One region of the Streptomyces incanus genome, then DNA from elsewhere that is predicted to be linked to it. Evidence: riboswitches for the same ligand, from Rfam matches in the RefSeq annotation. Region 1 holds a riboswitch; each other region holds the start of a gene.

The links. Region 1 has a riboswitch for cyclic di-AMP ahead of ACFP2V_RS30395 (transglycosylase family protein). Riboswitches for the same ligand answer to the same signal wherever they lie in the genome.
Region 2: another riboswitch for cyclic di-AMP. It lies ahead of ACFP2V_RS21885 (M23 family metallopeptidase); the one in region 1 lies ahead of ACFP2V_RS30395 (transglycosylase family protein).
Region 3: another riboswitch for cyclic di-AMP. It lies ahead of ACFP2V_RS31285 (transglycosylase SLT domain-containing protein); the one in region 1 lies ahead of ACFP2V_RS30395 (transglycosylase family protein).
Region 4: another riboswitch for cyclic di-AMP. It lies ahead of ACFP2V_RS28490 (M23 family metallopeptidase); the one in region 1 lies ahead of ACFP2V_RS30395 (transglycosylase family protein).

What each region holds. Positions count from the first base shown of each region.
Region 1 covers NZ_JBHSPC010000104.1:16,531-18,724, forward strand. The annotation lists gene ACFP2V_RS30395 (transglycosylase family protein) at 190-966, opposite strand; cyclic di-AMP (ydaO/yuaA leader) riboswitch at 971-1,139, opposite strand; gene ACFP2V_RS30400 (transglycosylase family protein) at 1,448-2,194, opposite strand, start outside.
Region 2 covers NZ_JBHSPC010000070.1:8,832-11,025, reverse strand. The annotation lists gene ACFP2V_RS21890 (M16 family metallopeptidase) at 1-939, shown strand, start outside; cyclic di-AMP (ydaO/yuaA leader) riboswitch at 1,184-1,346, shown strand; gene ACFP2V_RS21885 (M23 family metallopeptidase) at 1,359-2,132, shown strand.
Region 3 covers NZ_JBHSPC010000110.1:76,193-78,386, forward strand. The annotation lists gene ACFP2V_RS31280 (polyprenyl synthetase family protein) at 1-77, opposite strand, end outside; cyclic di-AMP (ydaO/yuaA leader) riboswitch at 774-943, shown strand; gene ACFP2V_RS31285 (transglycosylase SLT domain-containing protein) at 947-1,438, shown strand; gene ACFP2V_RS31290 (HAD family hydrolase) at 1,502-2,194, opposite strand, start outside.
Region 4 covers NZ_JBHSPC010000097.1:4,613-6,806, reverse strand. The annotation lists gene ACFP2V_RS28490 (M23 family metallopeptidase) at 1-956, opposite strand, end outside; cyclic di-AMP (ydaO/yuaA leader) riboswitch at 959-1,123, opposite strand; gene ACFP2V_RS28485 (tyrosine-protein phosphatase) at 1,644-2,194, shown strand, end outside.

The DNA of each region.
Region 1 (2,194 bases):
CCGAACGGAACAAAGGCGATATCGGAAAACCGGGAGACCGGGAGGCCGGGAGACCGGGTCCGGCACCGCGTACGGAACGCATTCGGCACCGAACACGGAAAAGCCCCGCCCCGGCGCGTACGGGGGACACGCGCCGGGGCGGGGCAGGCACCCGTGGGGACGGGGCCAGGACCTGCGACTGCGACCTTATTACTTCAGGTGCAGCTGCTGGCCCGGGTAGATGAGGTCGGCATCCTCGACGATCCCGTCGTTCAGCTTGAACAGCTTGCCCCAGCCGCCCTTGACCTCGTGCTCCGAGGCGATCGAGCTGAGGGTGTCGCCCTTGACGACCTTGTACTCGCCGTCGCCCTTCTTGACCTTCTCGCCGGTCGGGGTCGTGACGGTCCTCTTGGCGGCCGGACGCTCGTCGGAGCGGGAGGCCTTCTGCTCGGCGGAACGCTCGGGAGCGGCCTTGGTGCTCTGCTCCTGGAGCTCCCGCTTCGGGGCCTCCTGCTTCGGAGCCTCCTGCGAGGAGCGGCTGCCCTGGTTGCCGGAACCCTGGTTGCCCGAGCCCTGGTTGCCCGAGCCCTCGGTGGAACCGCCACCGGCGTAGGCGGCGTTGGACAGGCCCCTGCCGCAGACCGGCCAGGCACCCTTGCCCTGGCCCGCGAGGACCTTCTCGGCGATCTCGATCTGCTGGGCCTTGCTGGCCTGGTCGGCGGTGCCGGCGTACGCCGTGCCGCCGTAGCCGGCCCAGGTGGAGGCGGAGAACTGCAGACCGCCGTAGTAGCCGTTGCCGGTGTTGATGGACCAGTTGCCGCCGGACTCGCACTGGGCGACGGCGTCCCACTCGGAGGCGGTGGCGGCGGAGGCGTTGCCGACCGCCATCAGCGGGGCGGCGACAGCGGCACCGGTGACGCCGGCGACGGCGATGACACGGGTGGCCTTGGACGGACGACGGTGCTTGCCCTTACCGGAAAACAGCATGGATGGATCCCCTCACCGACGCCTACGAGGTGAGCTGTCGGGTTCGGGCCGGTTGAGTTGCCCGTCCGCATCCCTCACGGGACGCGGCTTCACCCCAAGCCGCATCCGGCTTTCTCCACCGGATCCGGCGCCTACCTTGGGTCCCCCGCTCCTGCCTACGGCGCATGACGCGACGACTGTTCCCGTGCTGCCACTGGCAGGATTCGGCGTGGCGGCAGCCGGGGCCCGCGATGGCGAGCGGTCCTGACCGTAGCCACGCGTCCGGCGGATTATCAAAGACGATCAGGGCTTCTGAGACCTATCTCTCATCACCTTTAAATCGGACATTCTTCGCGAACTATGACCTCAACTGGCCCCGCCGAAGCGCTTTTTCGCATGCCGGTCCAACTGCCACCCAGTCACCGACCAGCCGGTGCCAAGCCACCGCCCAGCCCTGCCGCCCGGCCGGGAAAGGCCCGCACGCCCAGCTGCCGACCGGATGTCAGCCGTTGTCCGATTCGAACCCGAACGAAAGCGTCTGACCGGGAAGGATGAAGTTCGGGGCGGCCGCGCCCGCGCCCTCGTCCCCCCCGCCGTACTGGGCGAGCCATCCGCCGCCGAGGGCAAGGGAGTCGGAGACGGCCGAGGAACCGCTCCCGGAGCCCGCGCCGGAGTCGCTCGACGGGGACGAACTGTCAAGGCCGCGTGTGAAGCCGAGACCGCCGCGCGAGGCGTGCCGGCCGGAGGATCCGGCGTCACGGTCCTCACGCGCCTCTCCCTCGGCGCTGGCGCCGCGGTGACGGCCGCTGCCGGAGTCCTCGCCGTCGGCCGCTCCCGAAGCGTCGGCCTTCCGCTCGGACTTGTCCGATTCCTCCCCCTTGGCCGAGGCCGAGGCCGAAGGAGAGGGGGAGGCGGAGGAGGACGCACTGGGGCCGGCCGATCCGTCCTTCCCCCCCTCCTTCCCCTTCGCCTTGCCCTTCGCCTTGCCCTCCGTGGTGTCCTCCGTGTCCGCCGAGGAGCCGGAGGACTGCGACGGCGACGGGGTGACGGTGCCTTCGGAACCGGGCTTGGCCGACGAGCCGTCTTCCACACCGGTGTCCACGTCGAGCACGGACGAGTCCTGCTTCAGGCCCCCCAGCAGCCCGCAGGCTCTCCACGCGCCGACACCCTGGTCGGCGAGGATCTTCTCGGCCACCGCCAGCTGCTGGCCCCGGCTGGCCTGGTCGGCGCTGGTCGCGTAGTCGAGGCC
Region 2 (2,194 bases), on a different contig from region 1:
ATCCCGCACGAGCTGGCCAACCCGTCCCGCCGCGCGGCCAAGGAACTCTCCAAGGAGCTGTTCCCGGCGACGTCGCGCATGTCCCGCCCGCGCCAGGGCACCGAGGAGACCGTCGCCGGCATCGACTCGACGGCCGTACGCGCCTTCCACGAGAAGCACGTCCGCCCCGCGACCGCCACCGCGGTGGTCGTCGGCGACCTCACCGGCACCGACCTGGACGAGTTGCTCGGCGACACCCTCGGTGCCTGGACCGGATCGTCCGCCCAGCCGCGGCCCGTTCCGCCGGTGGTCGCCGACGACTCCGGCCGGGTCGTGATCGTGGACCGCCCCGGCGCCGTGCAGACGCAGCTGCTCATCGGCCGTGTCGGAGCGGACCGGCACGACCGTGTGTGGGCCGCGCAGGTGCTCGGCGCCTACTGCCTCGGCGGCACCCTCACCTCCCGGCTGGACCGCGTCCTGCGCGAGGAGAAGGGCTACACCTACGGCGTACGGTCGTTCGCCCAGGTTCTGAGGTCCGCCCCGGACGGCACCGGCGCGTCGCTGCTCGCCATCAGCGGATCCGTCGACACCCCGAACACCGGCCCCGCCCTGCAGGACCTGTGGACGGTGCTGCGCACCCTCGCCGCCGAGGGCCTCACCGACGCCGAGCGCGACGTCGCCGTGCAGAACCTGGTGGGTGTGGCGCCGCTCAAGTACGAGACCGCCGCAGCCGTCGCCGGCACCCTGGCCGACCAGGTGGAGCAGCACCTGCCCGACGACTACCAGGCCGAGCTGTACCGGCGGCTCGCCGCCACCGGCACCGTGGAGGCGACCGCGGCGGTGGTGAACGCCTTCCCGGTGGACCGTCTCGTGACCGTCCTGGTCGGTGACGCGGCGAAGATCAAGGAGCCCGTCGAGGCGCTCGGCATCGGCGAAGTCACCGTCGTGGCCGCCGAGTAGGCGGCCCGTCAAAGGCCGGGAAACCACTGAGAGGCAGTCGGCGGTCCCCCGGCGAAGCGCACACGCGCGTGACCCTGGTGACGGGAACGTCACCAGGGTCCACTTATGCCCGAATTGGAACGGGAGATACCCGTCTGCCCTGTGGGATGCGCTACAAAAGCCGGGATTCGTTTGGGAATTGAAACACGCCCCGCTTAGCGTCATGCGGTCTGTTCGTCGGGCAGTGCGCCGCACCCGCGGCACCGGACAGTCATCGCCGAGTCCCCGTACGGCGCGAGCCAGGGGAGCCGGGGACCCAACCGTCCCTGAGGTGAATCGGACGCCCGCGCGTGCCGCGAGGGGGCCCGTAGGAGACCTTCCTGCTCCGAACCTGTCAGCTAACCCGGTAGGCGAGAGGGAAGGAAAGGACCACCCTGTACATGGCGTTCACCCGCGCCCCCGGGAAGCACCGTCGTCCCAGCCGTGTGCACCGCGGCACCGCCAGGGCGGCGGGCGTCGCGGCCCTCACCACCACCGGTGTCATCGGCTCCCTCACGGCTCCGGCGCTCGCCGCCGAATCCGCTGCGGAACAGACCGGCCTCACCCCCGTGATCACCCTGGGCGACGAGGCCGCCGCCCAGGTCGACGCCCAGGCGGCCGCCCAGCACGAGGCCGCACGCGAGGCGGCCCAGGCCGCCGCCCGCGAAGCCGCCGAAGAAGCCGCGCGGGAGAGGGCGGCCGACGAGGCCGAGAGGGCACGCGAAGCCGAGGAGCGCGCCGCGCGGGAGGCCGAGCGCAAGCGCCTCACCACCTTGGTGTCCCCGATCGCGGGCTCCTACGTCTCGACCGGTTACCTGTCCGGCGGCGCCGTCTGGTCCTCTGGCAGCCACACCGGTGTCGACTTCCACGCCGCAAGCGGCACCCCCGTGCTCTCGGTCGGCATGGGCACCGTCGTCGAGGCCGGCTGGGGCGGCGCCTACGGCAACCAGGTCGTGATCAAGATGCACGACGGCACGTACACCCAGTACGGCCACCTGTCGTCCGTCGGTGTCTCGGTGGGCCGGCAGGTCACCCCGGGGCAGCAGATCGGTGTCTCCGGCGCCACCGGCAACGTCACCGGCGCGCATCTGCACTTCGAGGTCCGCACCACCGCCGAGTACGGCTCCGACATCGACCCCGTCGCGTACCTCCGCGCGCACGGCGCGAACCTCTGACCGGGCACGTGCCCCCTGGCCTCCGTGTGCACCTCGGTGTCCGCGTGATTTCCTGACGCCCC
Region 3 (2,194 bases), on a different contig from region 1:
GCCGTCATTCCGGCCTGGACGTCGGCCTCCAGAGCCTGGTCCCGCACGCTCAGCCCGAACGGCCCGACGACGGTCACGAGGGGTCTCCTGTCTGCTGGTGTCCACTGGCGCTCAGACGTCTTGCACAGTTTGTCGATAGGTCGCTGACATCACTCGAGTCAGCGTATCCGGTCATGTTTCGATCACCGCCAGCACCCACATTCCCCAGACTCACCTGCGCACGCGTGCACGGCGTCTCACGGCACCCTCCGATATCGGATCACAATCAGATCGTTTCTGATCAGTTGGTAATAAAGAATATTCCTCGCCTTTCAGGCGCGACGACCCGCACTCGGGATGCACCCGAACCACGATCCACTCCCGGCCCGGACCGCCATCCGGACCGCCGCCCGGACCGCGCCCCGGACCGCATCCCGAACCACGATCCGAACCATGATCCGGCACGCGATCCGGCACGCAGGCCATCCTGCCCGCCCAGGCGCCCGATTTGCCGCAATTACCAAATAAATCCCCACTGGTGGCAAATGCGCCCACGCGGTGCGGCCAGTGAAGTAGGTCACGCGCACCCCGGCACGCCCATCCCTCGCGCCCACCGGCGATCCCCCTTGCCCCGAGAGCGAGTTGACCCTTGGCATGCGCAAAGGGTCAAGTGCCCAAAACGCCCCAACACAAGATCAATCGGCATGATCCATGACGGTCGCACTTGTTCTCGACAAGTGCACTCGCATACGTTCCCGGCCAGTCGGGCGGACGCCGAATCCTGCCACCGCCCGCGCCACCCATCGATGAACTCACGCACGGCAGGAGCGGGGGACCCAGGTAAGCCGCCGGACCGGTTCGCACCCGGAACGGCTCGGGGTGAAGCCATGCCCGCAGGGGCACGGCCGGGCACTCTCCCGCCCGAACCCGACAGCTCACCTCGCAGGCGTAGGAGAGGAACACAGACATGCCCGCATCGGGTCTGCCCCACCGCTTCGGCCGCTCCCGCCTCGTCCGCTCCTTCGCCGTCGCCGGCGTCGCGGCGGTCGCCCTCCCGCTGTTCGGCGCCACCGCCGCCTCCGCCGCGCCCGCCGCTGCCGCGACGTCCGCCCCCGCCTCCGGCACCGTGACCGCGTACCCGGACAACCTCGACGGCTGGATCCGCGAGTCGCTGTCCGTCATGGCGCAGCACGGCATCCCCGGCAGCTACGACTCCATCCACCGCAACATCCTGCGCGAGTCGTCCGGCAACCCTCAGGCCATCAACCTGTGGGACTCCAACGCCAGGCTCGGCACCCCGTCGAAGGGCCTGCTCCAGGTCATCGACCCGACCTTCCGGGCGTACCACGTGCCCGGCACGGCCTTCGACCCGTTCGACCCGGTCGCGAACATCACGGCGGCCTGCAACTACGCGGCGGACCGCTACGGCTCCATCGACAAGGTCTTCGGCGCCTACTGAGACACCCCGGCCCATCGGGACGCCGGGACACCGGGACACCGACGGCACCGACGGCACCGAGGCCTACCGGGACATCCTCCCGGACCTGGGGCGGGGCAGCATGTGTGGGGGCGCATACGGCTCCGCTCCGCCGAACAACCGCTCGAGGACGACGGCCACGCCGTCGTCCTCGTTCGACGTGGTGACCTCGTCGGCCACCGCCTTGAGCTCGGGGTGCGCGTTGGCCATGGCGACCCCGTGGGCTGCCCAGTCGAACATCGGGATGTCGTTGGGCATGTCGCCGAAGGCGATGGTCCGCTCGGGTTCCAGCCCCAGGTGCTCGGCGGCCAGCGCGAGACCGGTCGCCTTGGTGACACCGCACGGCTGGAGTTCCACGGTGCCCGGACCCGACATGGTGACCGTGGCCAGCGAACCGACCGCCGAACGGGCCGTCGCCGCCAATTCGTCGTCGGTCAGGTGGGGATGGCGCAGCAGCACCTTGCTGATCGGCCGGACCCACAGATCGTCCCGCCGTTCGACCCGCACCGCGGGCAGCGTCGGGTGCGGCATCAGATAGCCCGGCTCGATCAGGGTGAGTCCGTCCACCCCGTCCTGGTCGACCGCGGCGTACAGCTCCCCGACCTCGGCCTCGATCTTGCCGAGCGCGGTCTCCGCCAGTTCCCGGTCCAGGGTGACCGACCACAGCAGCCGGTCCGCGCCGGCGTCGTACACCTGCGCGCCCTGTCCGCACACCGCGAGCCCGGTGGCCCCCAGGTC
Region 4 (2,194 bases), on a different contig from region 1:
GAGACGCCCTTGCCGCGGAGGTAGGAGACCGGGTCCACGTCCGAGCCGTAGCCCGGCGCGGTGCGGATCTCGAAGTGCAGGTGCGGGCCGGTCGAGTTGCCGGTGGAGCCCGAGAGGCCGACCTGCTGGCCGCCGCTCACGGTCTGGCCGGCGGAGACGGACAGCGAGGACAGGTGGGCGTACTGGGCGTAGTGGCCGTCGTTCAGCTTGATGACGACCTGGTTGCCGTACGAGCCGGCCCAGCCGGCGGAGACGACGGTGCCCGCGCCCACGGCCTTCAGGGAGGTGCCGGTCGGAACGGCGAAGTCGACACCGGTGTGGTAGCCGCTGGACCACATGCTGCCGGCCACCTTGTAGGCGGTGCCGAAGCTGCCGCCGGGCACCGGCGAGCTGTAACCGGAGGTGGTCGCGGCCTGGTTCGCGGTGGTCGAGCCGGAGGAGGACTTCGGTGCGGACCGCTCGGAGGCCTCCCCGGCCGTCGACGGCTTCGCCACGGAGGACGGAGCAGATGAAGGGGAGGAAGAGGGCTTCTCGGAAGAAGAGGACTTCTTCGGCGTGCCGGTCGCGGCGGCCTTGCCGTCGATCGAGAGCTTCAGACCGGGGTGGATGAGCGACGGGTCGCCGCCCACGGCCTCGCGGTTGTCGGAGTAGAGCTGCTTCCAGCCGCCGTCGACGTTCTCGGACTCGGCGATCTTCGCCAGGTAGTCGCCGCCCTTCACGATGTACGTGCGGGCGTCGCCGTTCTTGTTGCCGTCGGCCTTCACGCCGCCAGACGCCTTACCGGCGACGGAATACGACTGGACGGCCTTTTCCGGGGCGGTCTGCGAAGTGGCGGCGTTCGCTCCGGTGGCGCCGAGAAGCGGCAGGGCGAGTACGGCGCCACCGGTTCCGGCGACGGCGATGGAACGGGTCAAACGAAAAGCGCTGGGACGGCGGTGCTTACCCTTTGCGGACATGACGAATTCCTCTCCGGCGCCTACGAGGTGAGCTGTCGGGTGCGGACTGGAGATGCCCGGCCGCGCCGAAAGCGCGACTTAACCCCAAGCCGTTCCGGAGACCGGAACAGGCAGTCGTACCTGTGGGTCCCCCGCTCCTGCCATACGCGGGTCAGAGTGTGGAGGCTCCGGACAGCGGCAGGATTAGGCGTCCGTCCGGATCGATGGCGAACGTAGGCGATAGAGAAGCAAAGGGACAAGCGCGATCTTCCGAGCGAAGGCGCTTTTTCGTGATCCATTGACCTGAAAGCCGTCACCCAGAGTCGCCCCGGTATTTCGGCATCCCCCGAATCCCCTCGCGAAATACCGGAATTACGTGGACATGGCGACAGCACATCGTCACCTCTATGACGATGCTCACCATCCCATTCCCATCCCCCTTTCTATCGGGGCATGTTATGGCGAAGCTCCCCAAAGGGGCAGAATGCGCGAATAGGGAAATAGTGGACGATTCGGATGGATCGGGCCGGGGTCCGGCACGGGTCCGTCCGCGCCGGCGGCTCCACACCGGCAGCTCCACCGGGACAGCCCCGTCCCCGCTCCGACGGCCCCACCGCCAACTCATCGCCCCTGCCGGGCATGTCGTATCGTCGGGTGACACCCGCCGACGCCGACGCGCCGGCGGCGCAGAGTGGGAGAGGGGCCCCCGTGACGCAGCAGATCCCGTCGACCGAACCCGAGCTCACCGGTGTGCGCAATTTCCGTGATGTGGGCGGCCTGCCGACCGTCGACGGCCGCCGGGTGCGGCACGGGGTGCTGTTCCGCAGCGGCCACCTCGCGCACGCCACCGAGAAGGACGCCGCCTTCCTGTCCTCCCTGGGACTGCACACCGTCTTCGACTTCCGCAACGCGGCCGACCACAAGCTGGACGGGCGGGACATCGAACTGCCCGGCGTGCGCAATGTGAATCTGCCGCTGAGCGACCCGGCCGACGGCGCCGAGTTCTGGAGGATGGTCCGCGACGGGGACCTGGACCAGCTCCGCTCGATCCTCGCCGGCGACAAGGGGGCGGAGCGGATGATCGCCTCGTACCGCATGACGGTGAGGCAACGCACCGCCGAGCACTCCCGGGTGCTGATCTCGCTCGCCGCGGAGTGTGTGCCCGCGCTGATGCACTGCGCGGCGGGCAAGGACCGCGCGGGCCTGTCGGTGGCGGTGACGCTGCTCGCGCTGGGCGTGGAACGGGACGCGATCTTCGA